Regions from separate parts of the Stenotrophomonas sp. YJH_SMC_27 genome, predicted to be linked through region 1. Evidence: predicted binding sites of a transcription regulator. Region 1 holds the regulator's gene; the other holds the start of a gene.

Evidence for each region. Region 1 encodes FliA, which starts transcription of late flagellar genes. Its sites were predicted from a motif close to TAAAGTTTNNCNNNCNNNGGCCGATAA; they were not measured.
Region 2: the regulator FliA is predicted to act here: its motif matches at 3,446-3,472, upstream of AC5P7R_RS00705 (GGDEF domain-containing protein).

Annotation. Positions count from the first base shown of each region.
Region 1 is NZ_JCAFTA010000023.1:41,826-51,068, reverse strand. Features, by position in the region: gene AC5P7R_RS21725 (flagellar motor protein) at 1-146, opposite strand, end outside; gene AC5P7R_RS21720 (chemotaxis protein CheA) at 250-2,082, opposite strand; gene AC5P7R_RS21715 (protein phosphatase CheZ) at 2,085-2,690, opposite strand; gene cheY (chemotaxis response regulator CheY) at 2,690-3,082, opposite strand; gene AC5P7R_RS21705 (RNA polymerase sigma factor FliA) at 3,140-3,883, opposite strand; gene AC5P7R_RS21700 (MinD/ParA family ATP-binding protein) at 3,880-4,767, opposite strand; gene flhF (flagellar biosynthesis GTPase FlhF) at 4,754-6,370, opposite strand; gene flhA (flagellar biosynthesis protein FlhA) at 6,516-8,576, opposite strand; gene flhB (flagellar biosynthesis protein FlhB) at 8,621-9,243, opposite strand, start outside.
Region 2 is NZ_JCAFTA010000001.1:157,295-166,537, forward strand. Features, by position in the region: gene AC5P7R_RS00695 (cation diffusion facilitator family transporter) at 1-828, opposite strand, end outside; gene AC5P7R_RS00700 (TonB-dependent siderophore receptor) at 969-3,218, opposite strand; gene AC5P7R_RS00705 (GGDEF domain-containing protein) at 3,505-4,920, shown strand; gene AC5P7R_RS00710 (MFS transporter) at 5,016-6,218, opposite strand; gene AC5P7R_RS00715 (winged helix-turn-helix transcriptional regulator) at 6,308-6,757, shown strand; gene AC5P7R_RS00720 (metallophosphoesterase) at 6,831-7,958, shown strand; gene AC5P7R_RS00725 (response regulator) at 8,091-8,774, shown strand; gene AC5P7R_RS00730 (sensor histidine kinase) at 8,771-9,243, shown strand, end outside.

The DNA.
Region 1 (9,243 bases):
AGCAGGATCGCGGCGACGGTGCCGACGATGACGATCACGAACGCCGCAGGCGACCACAACGACGCCAGGCCGGCGCCCTTGAGGATGCTGCCGCCGACCAGCGAGGCCAGGGCGAGAAAGAGTCCAATGAGGCTGAGTCTATCCATGGTTCCGGTATCGGCGTGTATGAATGGGACTTGAGACACCGGTAGATCGCGTACAGACGGTAGTCACAGTTTTTCGGGTTGCCGGGCATGGCCCTGGCGGGGTTCAACGCAGCCCGTCCACGTCCAGGATCAGGGCCATGCGACCATCGCCGATCAAGGTTGCACCGGCATAACCGCGCAGGCCGCGCAGGGCCTTCGGCAGTGGCTTGATGACCACTTCCTCACGCCCGCGCACCTGGTCCACGACCAGCCCGAAGCGGGCTTCGCCGGCCTGCAGCACCACGATGGTCAGCAGGGTTGACGCGGCCGGCGTCACATCCAGCCACTGGCGCAGGTCGACCAGCGGCAGGGTGTGCGAGCGGCGATCAAGCACGGCGCGGCCATCGAACCAGCCCAGCGAGGTGCGCGGCGCGTGCAGCACTTCCATCACGCGTGCCAGCGGTAGCGCGTAGACGTCCTCGCCGGCCTGCACCAGCAGGGTCGGCAGGATCGCCAGGGTGAGCGGCACGCGGATCAGGAAGCGGCTGCCACGACCCAGTTCCGACTGGATCTGGATCTGGCCGCTCAGTTCGCGGATGCGCGACTGCACCACGTCCATGCCGACGCCACGGCCGGAGATATCGGTGACCTGCTGTTTGGTCGAGAAGCCCGGCAGGAACACCAGGTGCAGGCACTCCTCGCTGCTCAGGCGGGCGGCGGCTTCCGGATCGATCAGGCCCTTCTCGCGCGCCTTGGCGCGCAGCTTCTCCGGGTCGATGCCGGCACCATCGTCCTGCACCTCGATGCTGACGTAATCGCCTTCCTGCTGGGCCGACAGGCGCACATGGCCCATCCGCGGCTTGCCCTGCGCCTCGCGCAGGTCGGGCATTTCCACACCGTGGTCGATGGCGTTGCGGACCAGGTGCACCAGCGGGTCGGCCAGGGCCTCGACCAGGTTGCGGTCGAGCTCGGTCTCGGCACCGATCAGCTCCAGGTCCACTTCCTTCTTCAGCGAGCGGGCAACGTCGCGGGCGACCTTGGGGAACCGCGAGAAGACCTTGCCCACCGGCTGCATGCGGGTGCGCATCACCGCCGATTGCAGGCGCGCGGTGGCGATATCCAGCGTCGACACGGCGCGGTCCAGCTCTTCATCGCGCAGGCGTGCACGCAGGGTCTTGAGCCGATTGCGCGACAGCACCAGTTCGCCGATCAGGTTGACGATCGCGTCCAGGCGTTTGGTATCAACGCGCACCGTGTGTTCGGCCTCGGCCAGCGGCTTGGCCGCCGGCTTGGCCACGGGTGTCGGTGCAGCGACCGGGCGCGGCGCGGGCGCCGGCGCCGGTGCCAGGACTGCAGCAGGCTTGGCACCCGGTGCGGCGCCACCGTGCAACTGGTCGAGCAGGGCTTCGAACTCGTCCTCGCTGATCAGGCCGTCGTCGGCTTTTTTTGCCGGCGCGATCGCAGTCGGAGCATTGCCACCGTGCAGCTGGTCGAGCAGCGCCTCGAATTCGTCGTCGGTGATCAGGTCGCTGCCCCCCGCAGCGGGTGCTGCGGCGGCGGCGGGCGCAGCCACGGCAGCCCCTTGCACGTCGAACTGGGCGATCAGGTCCGGCGGCGCATAGCCCGGCTCGGTGCCGGACGACACGGCGTCCAGCATCGACTGCAGGTAATCCAGTGATTGCTGGGCCGCGTCGAAGTGGTGGGCCTGCAGCACGGCCTGGCCGGCGCGCGCCGCGCCCAGCGCCTCCTCAGCGGCGTGGCACAGCTCGACCATGGCAGTGACGCCGAGGAAGCCGGCGCCGCCCTTGAGCGTGTGGTAGCCGCGGAACACCGCATTGAGCTGGTCGCTGTCCTGCGGTGCCTGCTCCAGCGACACCAGCTGTTCGCCGAGGCGGTCCAGGATCTCCTGCGCCTCGATGATGAAATCGGCAGTGATGTCGTCGGATACCGCGCTCATGCTTACAGCCCCAGATCCGACAACAGGTCGTCGGCGTCGTTCTGCGAGACCGCGTGGCGGTCCAGTCCCTTCAGTGCCGGCCCGGCCAGTGCCGGGTCGGTGCGATGCTGTTCCGGCGGCAGGCCGAGTGCGCCGAAGCCCTCGTGCACGCGGCGGACGATGCCGACCACGCGACGGATGATCTGCCCGGTCAGGTCCTGGTAGCTCTGGGTCAGGGCGATCTCGGTCAGGTTGTGGCGGATGCGCTCGAGCTGCGCGTCCTGGCCCGGCTGCAGGCCTTCGGCACGCAGCAGTTCGGTCAGGCTGCGGCATTCCTCGGCCAGGTCCAGGGTGCGGTGGGTGGCCTGTTCGGTCATCGCCACCACGTGGTCCAGGCGCGCGCAGGCGTCATCCAGCTCACCGGCCTCGCTGGGCACGGTCGGCAGTTCACCCAGCGCCTGTCCCAGCTCGCGGGCCAGCCGCGACAGGCCGCTCATCATCGGCTGCGTGCGCAGCGCGACCAGTCCGTCGATGCGTTGCCGCCAGGCAGCTTCGTCACCGGACTCCAGTGCGTCCAGGGCTTCCTGCAGGCGCAGGGCCAGGGCGTTCTTGTCGACCGTGGTATCCATCAGGCGCTGGCCGCCAGGCGTTCGAAGATCTTGCCGAGCTTCTCTTCCAGCGTCTGCGCGGTGAAGGGCTTGATGATGTAGCCGTTCACGCCGTTCTGGGCGGCTTCGATGATCTGTTCGCGCTTGGCTTCGGCAGTGACCATCAGCACTGGCAGGGTCTTCAGCTTGGCATCGGCGCGGATCGCCTTGAGCAGCTCGATGCCGGTCATCACCGGCATGTTCCAGTCGGTGACGACGAAATCGAACGACTGGCTCTGCAGCAGCGACAGCGCGGCATGCCCGTCCTCGGCTTCGGCGGTATTGGTGAAGCCAAGATCGCCCAGCAGGTTCTTGACGATGCGACGCATGGTCGAGAAGTCGTCGACGATCAGGATGCGCATGTTCTTGTTCAAAGCAGAGTTCCTTTGTTGTTCATTCCGGGTGGCCGGGGGCAGCCGCCTCGGGCATGTTCACTCTTCCAGGCCGGCGTCGGCCGCCTCGAAAATCTTCAATCGTCCACGCAGGCGCAGCACGGCCTGGCCGTGGATCTGGCAGACCCGCGACTCGCTCACGCCGAGCACCGCGCCGATCTCCTTCAGGTTCAGTTCCTGCTCGTAATAGAGCGAGAGCACCAGCTGTTCGCGCTCGGGCAGGTGGCCGATGGCCTTGCCCAGCTCGCGGCCGAACTCGCCGCGCTCCAGCACCTGCTGCGGGGTCGGGCCGCCCTGGGCGACGGTGTCCAGCTCGCCCTGGTCCTCGATGCGTGACTCCAGGCTCAGCACCTGGCCACGCGCGGCGTCTTCCATCAGCCGCAGGTATTCGGGCAGCGGCATCTCCATCGCGGCGGCCACTTCGGTGGCGCTGGCGGCACGGCCGGTGCTCTGTTCCAGGCGGCGGATGGTGGCAGCGGCGTCGCGTGCGCGGCGATGCACCGAGCGCGGCACCCAGTCGCCACGGCGGATCTCGTCGATCATCGAACCGCGGATGCGGATCGAGGCGTAGGTCTCGAACGAGGCGCCCTGGTCGGCGTCGTAGCTGCGCGACGCTTCGATCAGCCCCATCATGCCGGCCTGGATCAGGTCGTCCACCTCCACGCTCGCCGGCAGGCGTGCGGCCAGGTGGTGGGCGATGCGCCGCACCAGGTCCGAGTGCTGGGAGATGACCTCGTTGGCCGCCGAGCGCTGGACCTCCCGGTACTGGGCTGCGCCTTTCATGCGGCCACCCCGCGCTGCTTGAGAATGCGCTCGAGGAAGAACTCGACGCCGCCACGCGGTTCGGTCGGCGCCTGCCAGCGTGCGGTGCGGCGCGCGATCTCGGTGATCGCCAGCGCGGCCGGGCTGGACGGGTAGGCCTTCACCACCGGTTGCTGGCGCTGCACCGACAGGCGCAGCCAATCATCCTGCGGCACGCAGCCCAGGTAGTTCAGCGAGACATCGGCGAGGAACTTCTCGCACACGCGGGTCAGCTTTTCGTACAGCACGCGGCCCTCGTTGGGGTCGCGCACCATGTTGGCCACCACCTGGATGCGGTCCACGCCGCGCTCGCGCGACAGCACCTTGATCAGTGCGTAGGCGTCGGTGATCGAGGCCGGTTCGTCACAGACCACCACCACGGTGTCCTGCGCGGCCTGGCAGAAGGTCAGCACGCCGTCGGTGATGCCGGCGGCGGTATCGACCACCATGATGTCCAGCTCGCGTTCCAGTTCGGAGAACACGTTGACCAGGCCGACATGCTCGGCCGGGGCCAGCTCGGCCATGTGCCGGCGGCCGGAAGCGGCCGGGACGACCAGCACGCCGTTCGGGCCTTCGACGATGACGTCGTCCAGCGAGCAGCGGCCGGCCACCAGGTCGGCCAGCGTAAAGGTGGGGTTCAAGCCCAGGATAACGTCGATGTTGGCCAGGCCCAGGTCGGCGTCCAGCAGCAGCGTGCGCTTGCCCATGCCCGCCAGCGCCACAGCCAGGTTGGCCGAGACGTTGGTCTTGCCCACGCCGCCCTTGCCGCCGGTCACCGCGATGGTGCGCACAGGGCCGAGCGGCTCGCTGCGGGTGGCCGACAGCGGGAAGGTCTTGGTCAGCTTGGCGTACTCACGCGACGGCATGGTTCAACTCCGGGTTGCAGGGCATATCGGCCGCTCGGCGCAAATCTTCAAGGCGAAGTACGAGATTGGCTGCACTGGCCCTATGCAGGTCCTCCGGGACGTCCTGGCCATCGGTCACCCAGGTGATCGGCAGGGCGTGGTCCACCGCCACCGACAGGGCGTTGCCGAAGCGGCCGGTCTCGTCCAGCTTGCTCAGCACCAGGCCCTGCAGGTTTGCCGCACCGAAGCGGCGCACCACCTCGTCCATGTCGCCGAAGCTGGTGTTGGCCGGGAGCACCAGCAGGGTGCGCACCTGGCGCGCGGCGCGCAGCCACTGCAGCTGGGCGGCCAGGGCACGGTCACGCGGGCCCAGGCCGGCGGTATCGATCAGCACCAGCTTGTAGTCCTTCAGGCGTTCCAGCAGCTGGTCCAGGTCGGTGCCGCTGTTGGCCTCGTGCACCGCGATGCCGAGCTGGCGGCCGTAGCCGTAGAGCTGCTCGCGGGCGCCGATGCGGGCGGTATCGGTGGTGACCAGGGCGACGTCACGCGGCGCGTGCTTCTCGGCGAATCGCGAGGCCAGCTTGGCGATGGTGGTGGTCTTGCCGGCGCCGGTCGGGCCGACCAGGGCGATCACGCCGCCTTCTTCCAGCGGGTCGACCGGGGCGATCGGCAGCTTGCGCGAGATCAGCCCCAGCATCAGGCCGCGGCCACGATGGGCTTCGGTCTCCAGCGGGATCTGCATGGCCACGTCGCGGGCCAGGCCGGCATCGAAGCCATATTCGTCCATCAGGTCCAACGCGGTGGCGCGCACCGGGCAGCCGCGCAGGCGCTCGTCGGTGAAGCGGTTCATCTCGCGCTCGATCACCTGGCGCATGCCGGCCACTTCCTGGCGCAACTGGCGGATCTCGGCGTCGTCCTGGGCGACCACCGTCAGCACCGGAGCCGGAGCCAGGGTGGGGGCCGGCGCGGTTTCGACAATGGCATCGGCCAACGCCGGTTCGCTGGCGGCGCTGGCCGGCTGCGCGTCGGCGACGGCAGCGGTCGGCAGCGGCGGCGGCTGCACGGCCGGCGCCACGCTTTCGTGATGCGCCTCGTGCGGCGGATCGATCTGGAAGCGGGCGCGGTTGGCCGGCACGGCGGCGGCCGGTGCAACGATGGCCTCGGCGAACGGCGCGAAGATCTGTTCCGGCAGCGCCGGTTCGTTGACGGCGGCACGCGCGAGGGTGGCCGCAAAGCCTGTGCTGCCGCGGGTCGGCACGATCTCGTCGGCGCTGTCCAGGGTGCGGCCGGTGGCGCCGACCGCGGCGCGGGCGAGGGCGGCCACCGCCGAGGTGGTGGCGGCGACCGGCTCCGGTGCCGGGGTGGCGCTGCGACGGCGGGTGACGGCGGCGATCACCGCATCGGCGGCGGTGCGCGGTTTGGGCGCCGGCGGCGGCGCCACGTCGCGGCGCGAGGCTTCCAGCGCACGCTGCACGGCGCTTTCATCGTAGTTGGCGGCGGCGACGATCTCGATGCCTTCCTCGATCCGGCGGTTGGACAGGATCACGGCATCAGGACCATGTTCCTTGCGCACCAGGTTCATGGCCGAACGCATGTCGGCGGCGACGAATCGTTTGATTTTCATGCTGTGGTCACGAGGCGAAGACGGCGGAGTGGCGGCCGGGGAACTCGGGTGGTCGGTGGTCTGCACGGTGCGGGTTCCCCTTGGTATCTGTCTGTTGCGTTGGTTCGAAGGTGGTGTCTGTTTTCTGGCGCGTCGGCGGGCGGCGTCAGCTGATCGTTCCGACCAGCTTCAGGCGCTTGTCCTCCGGCACCTCGCTGTAGGCCAGGACCGACAGCGACGGAACGCTGTGGCGGACCAGGCGTGCCAGCGCGGCGCGCACCGGGCCAGGTACCAGCACGACCGCGGGCTCGTTGCGGGCTTCCTGCTTGCTGACACATTCGGCCAGACTCTGGTGCAGTCGCTCAGCGAGTCCGGGTTCCAGCGCGGCGCCGTTGCCCTGCGTGGACTCCTGCAAGACACGTTCCAATTGCGGGTTGAGGGTGAACACCGGCAGCTCCGCCGACATTCCGGCGATCTCCTGCACGATGAAGCGGCCCAGGGCGGTGCGCACGGCGGCGGTCAGCACGGCCGGGTCCTGGCTGCTGGGCGCATGTTCGACCAGTGCCTCGGCGATCTTGCGCAGCTGGCGGATCGGAATGCGCTCGACCAGCAGGTTCTGCAGCACGCGCACCACCGCCGACAGCGGCAGCGCCTTCGGCGTCAGATCTTCGACGAGCTTGGGCGCGCTCTTGGCCAGGTTGGCCAGCAGGTGTTGCACTTCCTCATGGCCGAGCAACTCAGGTGCGTGCTCGCGGATCAGGTGCGAAAGGTGGGTGGCGACCACGGTGGCCGGGTCGACCACCGTGTAGCCCAGCGTTTCGGCCTGGGCACGCTGGTGCGGTTGGATCCAGGTGGCATCGAGGCCGAACGCGGGGTCCTTGCCGGCGATGCCTTCCAGCGTGCCCAGCGCGCTGCCCGGGTCCAGCGCGAGCTCGCGGTCGGGGTGGATCTCGGCGGTGGCCACCGGCACGCCGTGCACCAGCACGCGGTAGCCGTTGGCGGGCAGTTCCAGGTTGTCGCGGATGTGTACCGATGGAATCAGGAAGCCGACATCCTGGGTCAGCTTGCGGCGCACGCCCTTGATGCGCGCCATCAGTTCGCCGCCCTGGTTGCTGTCCACCAGCGGAATCAGCCGGTAGCCGACCTCCAGGCCCAGCGGATCGACCGGGCGCAGTTCGTCCCAGCTCAGTTCGGCGGTGGGCGCCGGCGCGGCCGGGCGGCCGAGGGCGCTGAGCGCCGCCGGGTCCTTGCCCGTTGCGGCTGCATCGGCGGCCGGGGCCTGGGTCTTGCGGTACAGCTTCCAGGCAATGAAGCCGAGGATCGACGCCAGCGTCAGGAAAGCGACGTTGGGCATGCCCGGCACCAGGCCCACCAGGCCGATGATGCCGGCGGTGATCGCCAGCGCCCGGTACTGGCCGAACACCTGGCCGGTCATGGCCTGGGCCATGTCCTGCGAGCGCGAGGCGCGGGTGACCAGCATCGCCACCGCACTGGAGACCAGCAGCGCCGGCAGCTGGGCCACCAGGCCGTCACCGATCGACAACAGGGTGTAGGTGGCAGCGGCTTCACCGAAGGGCATGCCATGCTGCAGCACACCCACGGCCAGGCCGCCGAGCATGTTGATGAACAGGATCAGGATGCCGGCGATGGCGTCGCCGCGGATGAACTTGCTGGCACCGTCCATCGCACCGTAGAAGTCGGCTTCCTCGCGGACTTCTTCGCGGCGCAGCTTGGCTTCTTCACGCGTCAGCAAACCGGCGTTGAGGTCGGCGTCGATCGCCATCTGCTTGCCGGGCATCGCGTCGAGGATGAAGCGCGCGGTCACTTCCGAGACCCGGCCGGCGCCCTTGGTGATCACCACGAAGTTGATGATGGTGAGGATCGCGAACACCACGATGCCCACCGCGTAGTTGCCGCCGATCACGAATTCGCCGAAGGCGGCGATGACCTTGCCCGCGGCATCGTGGCCGTTCTGGCCGTTGAGCAGGATCACGCGGGTGGAGGCCACGTTCAGCGCCAGCCGCAGCATGGTGGTGATCAGCAGCACGATCGGGAAGATGGTGAAGTCCAGCGGGCGCTTCACGTAGACCACCGCCAGCAGCACCATCAGCGAGATGGCAATGTTGAAGGTGAACAGCGCATCGAGCACCGGCGCGGCCAGCGGCACCACGACCATGGCCAGCAGGGCCAGCACGATCAGCGGCGCGCCAAGACCCTGGCGGATCATTTCCAGGGCGCGGCGGGTGTTGAAGCCGGTGGAGGGCTGGGCGCTCACGGGCGGCCTCCCTTGCCGAATTCATCCACCTGGATGTGCGGGGCGTCCGGCATCGGGCCAGTGCGCCACGCGCGCAGCTGGTAGACGTAGGACAGGACCTGGGCGACGGCCGAATACAGTCTCACGGGGATTTCCTTTCCGAGTTGGCCCTCCCGATACAAGGCGCGTGCCAAAGGTGGGGCAGAGACGATCGCGACCTTGTTGCCGTCGGCCACTTCACGGATGCGCAGGGCGGTCTCGTCCACGCCCAGGGCGACCACGGTGGGGGCGTTCATGGCGCCGCCCTCGTACTTCAGGGCCACCGCGTAGTGGGTGGGGTTGACCACCACCACGTCGGCGGTGGGTACCGCTTCCATCATCCGGCGGTTGGCCATCTGCTGCTGCAGCTGGCGGATGCGGCCCTTGACCTCGGGGCTGCCCTCGCTTTCCTTCATTTCCCGGCGCAGCTCTTCCCGGGTCATCTTCAGCTTGCGCGTCCAGTTCCAGCGCTGGTACGGCGCGTCGATGGCGGCCAGCACCAGCATCGCGCCGGCGGTGGCCAGCAGCAGGCGCAGGGTGAAGCCGAGGCCGTCGGTGATGGCCGTCTCCAGCGGGTGGTGGATCAGGCCGCGCAGGGTGT
Region 2 (9,243 bases), on a different contig from region 1:
GAAGTCATCATGCAGGCGACCGCCCAGCTCGCGGCGCAATGCATCGGCGTCGGTGCCGTCGCGCATCACGATGTGCGCGGTCAGCGCCGGCGTGCTTGAAGCCAGCGCCCACACGTGCAGGTCATGCACGTCCAGGACTGCGGCGTGGCCGGCCAGGCTGTCGCGCACCCTGGCCACATCCATGCCCTTGGGCACGCCTTCCAGCAGCACGTTGATCGCCTCACGCATCAGCACGTAGGTACGCGGCAGCACCCACAGGCCGATCAGCACCGCCAGGATCGGGTCGATCGGTTTCCATCCGGTCCACTTGATCAACAATGCGCCCGCAATCACTGCCACCGAGCCGAGCATGTCGGCCCATACTTCCAGGTAGGCGCCCTTCACGTTGAGGCTCTCGCCACTGCCCGCCTGCAGCAGGCGCATCGAGATCAGGTTGATGACCAGGCCCGCCGCAGCAATCACCAGCATGCCGGAGGAGGCGATCTCCTGCGGCTGGCGGAAACGGCCGACCGCCTCCCACAGGATGTAGGCGGCGACCACGAACAGCATGGCACCGTTGATCATCGCGCCCAACGCTTCCAGCCGTGCATAGCCGTAGGTGCGGCGCGCATCCGGCGGGCGCCGGCTCAGCCGCACCGCGACCAGCGCGATCATCAGCGCCAGCGCATCGGTGGCCATGTGTGCGGCGTCGGACAGCAGCGCCAGGCTGTTGGTCCAGAACGCGCCCACCACTTCGACGACGAGGAAGGTGGTGGTCAGGCCGAGTGCCCACCACAGGGGTTTCTCGTGGCGGATCTGGGATGGCAGGTGGTCGTGGTCGTGGCCCATGGCAACAGCTCCTTTGCGATGCGGTGCAGGCTACGCGGTGCCGGCGGGGGAGACTATTACGATGTTTATAACATTGCAGGCCACACGAGCCCTCGCCGGGCATGGCCCGGCGAGGGCTGCAGACCGACGACCGCCTGCGGTCAGAAGCCGAAGCGCAGGCTGGCCCAGTATGCGCGGCCCGGCTCGTTGTAGGTCGCCGCCCCGGCATCGCTGCTGTTGGCCTCGCGGAACAAGCGCTTGTCGGCCAGATTGTTCACTCCGAAACCGAAGCTGACCGTCTCGGTCACCTTGTAGCGCGCGCTCACGCCCCAGATGTTGTACGCGCCACGATCCTGCAGCGCGATCGATGCATCGCAGCTGCCAGTGCAGCGCGGGTCGTTGTTGATGTTGGTCGTGGCCGGTTCCTGCCTGCCGTAGAAGGTGCCGGTCAGCAACACGGACAGCCTGTCGGTGGCCTGCCAGTCCAGCATGGTGTTGATCGTGTACTTCGGAATCACCGACAGCGGCTGATGCGTGGTCTTGTTCTCGTTTTCCACCATGTAGGTGAAGTTGTTGCTCCACTTCAGGCGGTTGCCCTGCTCGCCCAGCAGCGGAATGACCAGGTTGCCTTCCAGCCCCTGCACGATCGCCTTCGGCGCGTTCTCCCAGCGGAAGATGCGGCCCTTGGTGTCGGCGGTCAGCCCGATCTGGGTGTATCCGGCCTGGATCTTGTCCTTGTAATCGTTGTGGAAGTAGGTCAACGACGCCTGCCAGCCGCTCTGCGGTGCCCACTCGATGCCCAGTTCCTTGTTCAGGCTGGTTTCCGCCTTCAGGTCCGCGTTGCCGCGCATGTAGCAACCGGCGCCCAGGCTCGGCAGCGCATTGGGGCAGCCGTTGCCGCGGGTGTAGTAGAGATAGTCCGGATTCGACTGGTACAGGTTCGGCGCCTTGAACGCGCGGGCAATGCCGCCCTTCACCACCCAGTCGCTGTTGATGCGGAACTGCGCATTGAGGCTGGGGCTGGTGTTGTTGCCGAACTGGCTGTGGTGGTCGAAGCGCAGGCCCGGGGTAACGATCCAGCGCTCACCCAGGTAGATGTTGTCTTCCACGAACGCCGCCGTGGTCTGCGCGTCGGCCTTGCCCCGCGCACGGTCGGCCGACAACCCTGGAATACCGCCGCCGCTGCTGCTGGACTGGCTCATCGAATACGGATCGGTCAGGCGGCTGTCCAGGTATTCAAAGCCGAGCGTCCAGATGTTCTCTGCGCCGCCCAGCGCGGTCGGGAAGCTCACTTCGCCATCCAGTTGGTAGTTGCGCAGGCGCGAGGTAGACCAGTCGGTGCCGTTGAAGCTGCCTTCCGGGCCACCGGCCAGGCCTTCATTGATGCGCGAGTTGTTGACCGCCTCGACTGCGGCCGTCACCCGCGAAGTGACATCACCCCAACGGCCGCGGTGGGTGACCGCACCGGTGTTGCGGTACATGCGGTTGGTCTCCGCTTCGCCCTCGGCCAGTGCCGCCAGATCGACGCCGGTCGAGGTACCGGTGGTGCTGACGGCGCGGTCGCCGGCGTAGATGTTGCCCTGGCGGCTGGTGCCGGCTTCGAACTCCACCACCTGGTTGGCGGTCACGTCCCAGCGCAGCAGCGCGTTGACGTCGCGGTTCTTGACACCCTCGCGGCCGGCTGGCGGCACCGCGTTCGGATTCGTCGCGTACCGGCGATTGAGGTCCAGCGAATCGGCGTCGGTCCTGTTGAGATTGCCGTACAGGCGGAACGACAGGGTATCGGTCATCGGCCCGCTGAGCTGCAGGCCGACGCGCTCGCTGCCCCCTTCGGCGCTGTGCTCGGGCACCAACCCAAACAGGTCGACCGCACCGGTCAGATCGCCGGTCGGGTGCTTGGTGATGATGTTGACCACGCCGCCGGAAGCACCGGAGCCGTAGCGTGCCGCCGCCGGGCCGCGCAGCACTTCGATGCGCTCGATCATTTCCGCCGGCACCCAGTTGGTATCGCCGCGGGTATTGCGCTCGCCGCTGCGCCCCATGCGCACGGCATCACGGGCACCGACGCGCTTGCCGTCGACCAGGATAAGGGTGTTTTCCGGGCCCATGCCACGCAGGTCGATCTGGCGGTTGTTGCCGTACTGGCCCGAGGCGCTGTTGCCGGTCAGGTTGACGCCCGGCATGGTGCGCAGCAGTTCGGCGATGTCGTTGGCCGGCGGGCGCCTGGCGATGTCCTCAGCGGTGATGGTCGAAGTGCCCAACGCCTGGCGGGCAATCTGCGAGGCGGTGACATGCACCGTGTCGATATCGGTGGCGTCGGTTTCAGCCTTGGCGATCAGGGCGCTGCCCGCCAGCAGGGCGGCAACGGCAAGCGCCAGCGGGCGCGGCGAGAGGACAACGGCAGGAGACATGATCTGGACCTTCTGGCAGGGCAACGGGGCCTCTGGCAAAGGGCTTGAGGCAACGACAAGGGGGAGGCGGAGCGTCGCTGCAGTCGCCTGCGGCCCGATCCGTGCGTACATTCTCCCATCAATGCGAGTGATTCTCAAATGCGTTCACTCATTGCCGCAGGGGCACGGATGTGCTTTGCGCACCGTGCAACGCTGCACCGCGCGTAAACTGGCCGGCTAACCCGCCATCAACCGCACGCCGCCACGGCCGATACCCGTGGTTTGTCGTACGCAGTCAGAGATCGACGTGGAAACACCGCAACTGGACGATGCCAGCCAGCCGCTGGCCGAAGCCTGGCAGCACTGCCTGCAACAGGCTGGCCCTGCCGCCACCGCGCTGCTCAAGGCCGCAGCCACCGATGCCCCAGCCGTGCTGGCACAGCGCTTTTACGAAGTGCTGCTGCAGGACGGGCGTGCACGCCGCTTCCTGTCCCACGACCAGGTCAAGCAGCGCCTGCAGCCGGCCATGCAGCGCTGGCTGGTGCAACTGCTGACCACTGATCGCGACAGGATCGCCAGTGCCGTGGCCTCGCAACGGGTGATCGGCGATGTGCATGCCCGGGTCGGCATTCCGGTCGACCTGGTCACCCGCGGCGCGCGCGTGCTCAAGCACGAGCTGTTCGTGCGCCTGCGCGACGACGCACCCGACAGTGCCACCGCGTTCGCCGCCATCGACTGCCTCAGCGCAATCATGGACATCGCCATGGAAGGCATGACCCTGGCCTACACCCATGCGCGCGAACGATCCACCCGTGCCGATGCGGCCTACCGGTTGTTCTCGCTGGTGCAGAACGTCAGCACCGAGCGCGAGCGCCAGCGCGCCCTGCTGCTGGACTGGGAAAACGCACTGCTGTACGCACTGGCCGGCCACGTGCAGGCCGGCGAAAGCGCCAGCCTGGCGACCTCGGAATTCGGCCTGTGGTTCACCCACAAGGGCATCCCCAGCTTCGGCGAGAGCAGCGAAACCCAGCAGGTCGGCCAGCTGATGGCCCGCATCGACGGGAACCTGCAACAGGCAAGCAACGATGCCCCGGCGCAGCGGCTGGCGGTGCTGCCGGCCATCCGCGAGGATCTGGCCGCCATCCGCACCCTGATGACCCTGCTGTTCGAGCGCATCGGCGAACTGGATGCCGGCAGCGATGCGCTGACCAACCTGCTCAACCGCCGCTTCCTGCCAACCGTGCTGCGGCGGGAAATCGAGCTGGCCACGCGCAACGGCACGCCGTTCTCGCTGCTGCTGCTCGACCTGGATCACTTCAAGGCGATCAACGACGGCCACGGCCACGATGCCGGCGACCGCGCGTTGCAGCACGTGGCCGGCCTGCTCGGCCAACTCACGCGGGGCAGCGACTACCTGTTCCGCTATGGCGGCGAAGAATTCGTGGTGGTGCTGGTGGCGGCCAGCGAGTCGCAGGCGACCGTGATCGCCGAGAGCCTGCGCCGGCAGATCGCACAATCACCGGTAGCACTAGCCAATGGCCAGGTGCTGGAGCTGACCGCCAGCATCGGCGTGGCCGGTCACGATGGTCATCCGGACTACGAGCGGTTGATGGCACGCGCAGACGCGGCGATGTACGAGGCCAAGCGCAGCGGCCGCAACCGCGTGGTGGTGGCCAGCGCGGACCTGCAGGAAGCCCCGGGGCGGCGTGCACTGCAGCGATGACGACAGGACAGGTAGAGTCGACCGCTGGTCGACTATCGCGCGCAGCGCGGGATTTTTCGCACGCGGGGCGAAGAGCAGTCGACTGACAGTCGACTCTACCGACAGTCGACTCTACCGGTTCGCGCGCCAGCCGATGCGTTGAACGCCACCATCCGCCATGCTGCCCACCACAGCAGCGCCAGCAGCGCGATGCCGGCGCCCAACAGGCACACTGCTGGCCAGCCATGCCGGGCCTGCACCCAAGGCCCCGCAGCCGCACCCGCCCCACTGCCAACTGCATAGAACAACATGTACAACGCCACCAGGCGCCCATGCTGTTCTGCCGGTGCACGCAGCAACAATCCCTGGTTCGAGACATGGAGTGCCTGGCCGCCGAGGTCGAGCACGACCACACCCAGCAAAAGCAAGGACAGCGAACGCGGCAGGCCCAGCAGCGGCCACCACGCGACCAGCATCAACAACAGCGCGCCGAGGCTGACCCGATGCGCGAAACCACGGTCCATCCAGTGTCCGACCCGCGCCGCCATCAGCGCACCGACCACGCCGGCCAGGCCGAGCGCGCCGATGGCTGCGGTTGACCAGTGCAGCGGCGGTGCCGACAGCGGCAAGGGTGCCGCCGCCCAGAACACATTGAGGCCGGCAAACAGCAGCAATGCCAGCGGCCCGCGCTCGCGCAGCGTTCGATCGCGGCGCAGCATGCCCAGCATCGAGCCGATCAGGTCGCGCCAGCGCGGCGGCACTGCGGGTATCGGCACGGCCGGCAGGCGCCGCCACAGCAGTACGGCCAAGGCCGCCATCAGCGCTGCCGAAAGCAGATAGACCGCTTGCCAGCCGGCAATGGCCGCCACCGTGCCGGACAGCACACGCGCCAGCAGCAGCCCGATGAACACCCCACCCTGCACCACCCCCACCACGCGCCCGCGCTGGGCGGCCAGAGCCATCGCTGCCGTATAGGCGATCAAGCCCTGGGTGAGCGCGGTGCCCAGCAGTCCGGCCAGCAGCATGGCCGACAGCAGCCAACCGGTCGTGCGTGCCGCTGCCAGCCACAGCAGGGCCGCCACCAGTGCCGCCAGCTGCAGCCGCAGCAGGCGCCGCCGGTCACCGCGATCGGCCAGCGGCAGCAGGCCGAGCAATGCAAGCACGCTGCCGGCCTGGGTTGCCGCCAACACTGCGCCCGCCACGGCACGGTCCAGTGCGAAGGCCTGTGCCAGCCGATCCAGCAGCGGTTGCGCGTAATAGACGTTGGCCACGCTGGCGCCGGCCGCGACCGCGAGCAGGGTCAGCAATGGGCGGGACATCGATGCGCTCATGATGTAGTTGCAATTTGAAACTTGATGCAGGCTATCGCCATTGGTTTTAAACTGCAACCACATTCGGAGGCCCCAGCATGCACGCCAACAGTCCCTGCCCCGTTGCCCGCAGCGCCGACCTGCTCGGTGATCGCTGGGCACTGCTGGTGATCCGCGATGCCTTCGACGGCGTCAGCCGCTTCGGCGACTTCCAGCGCAGCCTCGGCGCGGCGCGCAACATCCTCAGCGATCGCCTGCGCAGGCTGGTCGAGGCCGGCATCCTGCAACTGCAACCGGCCTCCGATGGCTCGGCCTACCAGGAATACGTGCTCACCCACGCCGGCCAGGAACTGTTCCCGCTGCTGGTCGCGCTGCGCCAGTGGGGAGAACGCCATCGCTTCAGCGCCGGTGAAACCCATTCGCAGTTGATCGAATCCAGCACGCGGCGACCACTGCCCTACATGCAGCCACACGGGCGCGACGGTCAGCCGCTGCAGGCCGCCGCCACCCGCGTGCGCAAGCTCAAGGACGACCGGCGCGGCGCCTGATCCGCCCACTCGCGCACACCGACGGACGCCCGCGCCGGTTAGCATCGGATCTTTCCGCCGCTGGATGCCGCCGATGTCGCGCTGTCGCCCTTCCCTGCTGACCGCCCTGCTGTTGCCGCTGCTGGCCTGCGCCACAGCAACCACGCAGGCCCGCGAGGTTGCCGCGCCCGCCGACCACGTGCAGGCCGATGGCCCCTATGTGTTCCGCCAGGGCGACCAGCTGCAGGCCAAGTGGATCTGCGACGACAAGGTCGAGTCGCGCACGCTGGCCATCAACACGACGGGCACCGATATCGCGCCGCGCTGTGGCTACGAGCACACCGTACATGTGGCCGCGCCGAACGCACCTTCGATTTCCGTGCTGCCGGCTGCACCGCGCATCGTCGCGCTGTCGGACATCCATGGCCAGTACGGGCTGCTGGTGCGCCTGCTGCGCGCCCACCACGTGATCGACGCGGAGGATCGCTGGGCGCTGGGCAAGGACACACTGGTCATCGCCGGCGACGTGTTCGACCGCGGCCCGCAGGTGACCGAGGCGTTCTGGCTGCTCTACGGCCTGCAGCAGCAGGCCGCCGCCGCCGGTGGCGCCGTGCACTTCGTGCTCGGCAACCACGAAACCATGGTGCTGTACGACGACCTGCGCTACGTCAACCCGAAGTACCTGCGCAGCGCCCAGCTGCTGGGCCGCAGCTACCCGCAGCTGTATGGTGCCGATTCGGTGATCGGGCAGTGGCTGCGCACCCGTCCGGTGCTGCTGAAGATCGGCGATACCCTGTTCCTGCACGGCGGCATCTCGCCCGAGGCGGTGCAGCTGGCGCTGGACCCGGCACGCACCAACGCGGCCTATCAGGCCTCGCTGGGCCTGCCCAAAGCCGAAGTGAAGGCCGACCCGGCCACGGCACCGCTGTATGACGGCAAGACCAGCCCGATCTGGTACCGCGGCTATTTCGATGGCCGCCTCGACACCGCGGGTGTGCAGGCCGTGCTCGACCGCCTGCAGCTCACCCGCATCGTGGTCGGCCACACTTCGATGCCGCACGTCAGCAGCTTCCATGGCGACCGCGTAATCGCGATCGACAGCAGCATCAAGAACGGCGAGAACGGCGAACTGCTGTTCATCGAGGATGGCAAGCTCAGCCGTGGCCTGCTGGATGGTTCGCGGGTGCCGCTGGCGCTGGGTGAGCCGGGCCTGCAGGACTGAATGGAGGGACAGCGCGACGGTGCCGGGAGGTGCCGGCGCGCTCCACCTTCACCCGGTTTGCGGCTACCCTTCGGCAGCCGAGAGGCCCAACCCGTCCATCCGGTGGGCCTGACCGTTACAGGAGCCCCGCGCATGCGCGTTCTGATTGCTGAAGACGACCCGGATATCGCCTCCGGCCTGTGCGCCTCGCTGCGCCGGCAGGGGCACGTGGTCGACCACGTCGACAACGGTGCGCACGCCGATGCTGCACTGGGCTCGACGCAGTACGCGCTGCTGGTGCTGGACCTGGGCCTGCCGCAACTGGATGGCCGCGACGTGCTGCAACGCCTGCGCCAGCGCGGCGATGGCCTGGCGGTGCTGGTGGTGACCGCACGTGACGGCCTGGCCGAGCGGGTACGCGTGCTCGACCTCGGCGCCGATGACTACCTGGTCAAGCCGTTCGCACTGGACGAATTCGAAGCCCGCGTGCGAGCACAGCTGCGGCGGGTCACCAGCAATGGTAATCCGGACCTGCGCGTCGGCCGCTTGCGCCTGGACTTGGCCGGGCACCGCGTCTGGATCGACGACCAATCACTTGAACTGACCGCACGCGAGTTCGGCCTGCTGTCGGCGCTGGCCGTTCGCGCCGAGCGCATCGTATCGCGCGCGCAGCTGGTGGAAGCGCTGTGCGACTGGGGCCAGGACCTGACCGACAACGGCCTGGACATCGCCCTGCACCGCCTGCGCCGCAAGCTGCAGCCCGGCGGCATGGGCATCCGCACCGTGCGCGGGCTGGGCTACATGCTGGAAGACGCGCAGGACGACAGCGCCCCGTGATCAGTGGACCGCCCAGCCTGCGCCGGCGCCTGCTTGCCTTCCTGGCGCTGCCGATGCTGGCCCTGCTCACTTTCAATACGATCCTGGCCTACTACGTTGCGCTGGACTACTCCAACCGCATCCACGACCGCAACCTCATCGACGACACGCACTCCTTCGCGCAGATGCTGAGCGGCATGCCGGTGACCAGCGAGCTGTCACCTCAGGCGCGCTTCCTGATCGAGTACGAGCCCGACGGCCATCGCTATTTCAACGTCGACAGCAGCCGCCAGGGGACACTCAGCGGCAATGCGGATTTCAGTGCCTACGCGCCTTCGCAGGAATGCACCGGCGTGGACCCCACCCTGTACGACGGCATTCTCAACGGCCAGCCGGTGCGCATGGCCACCGTCTGCACGCGTGCGATGAACGATCCGCAGGACCAGCTGGCGGTGACGGTGGCCGAAAGCATGGCCGAACGACGCCAGCG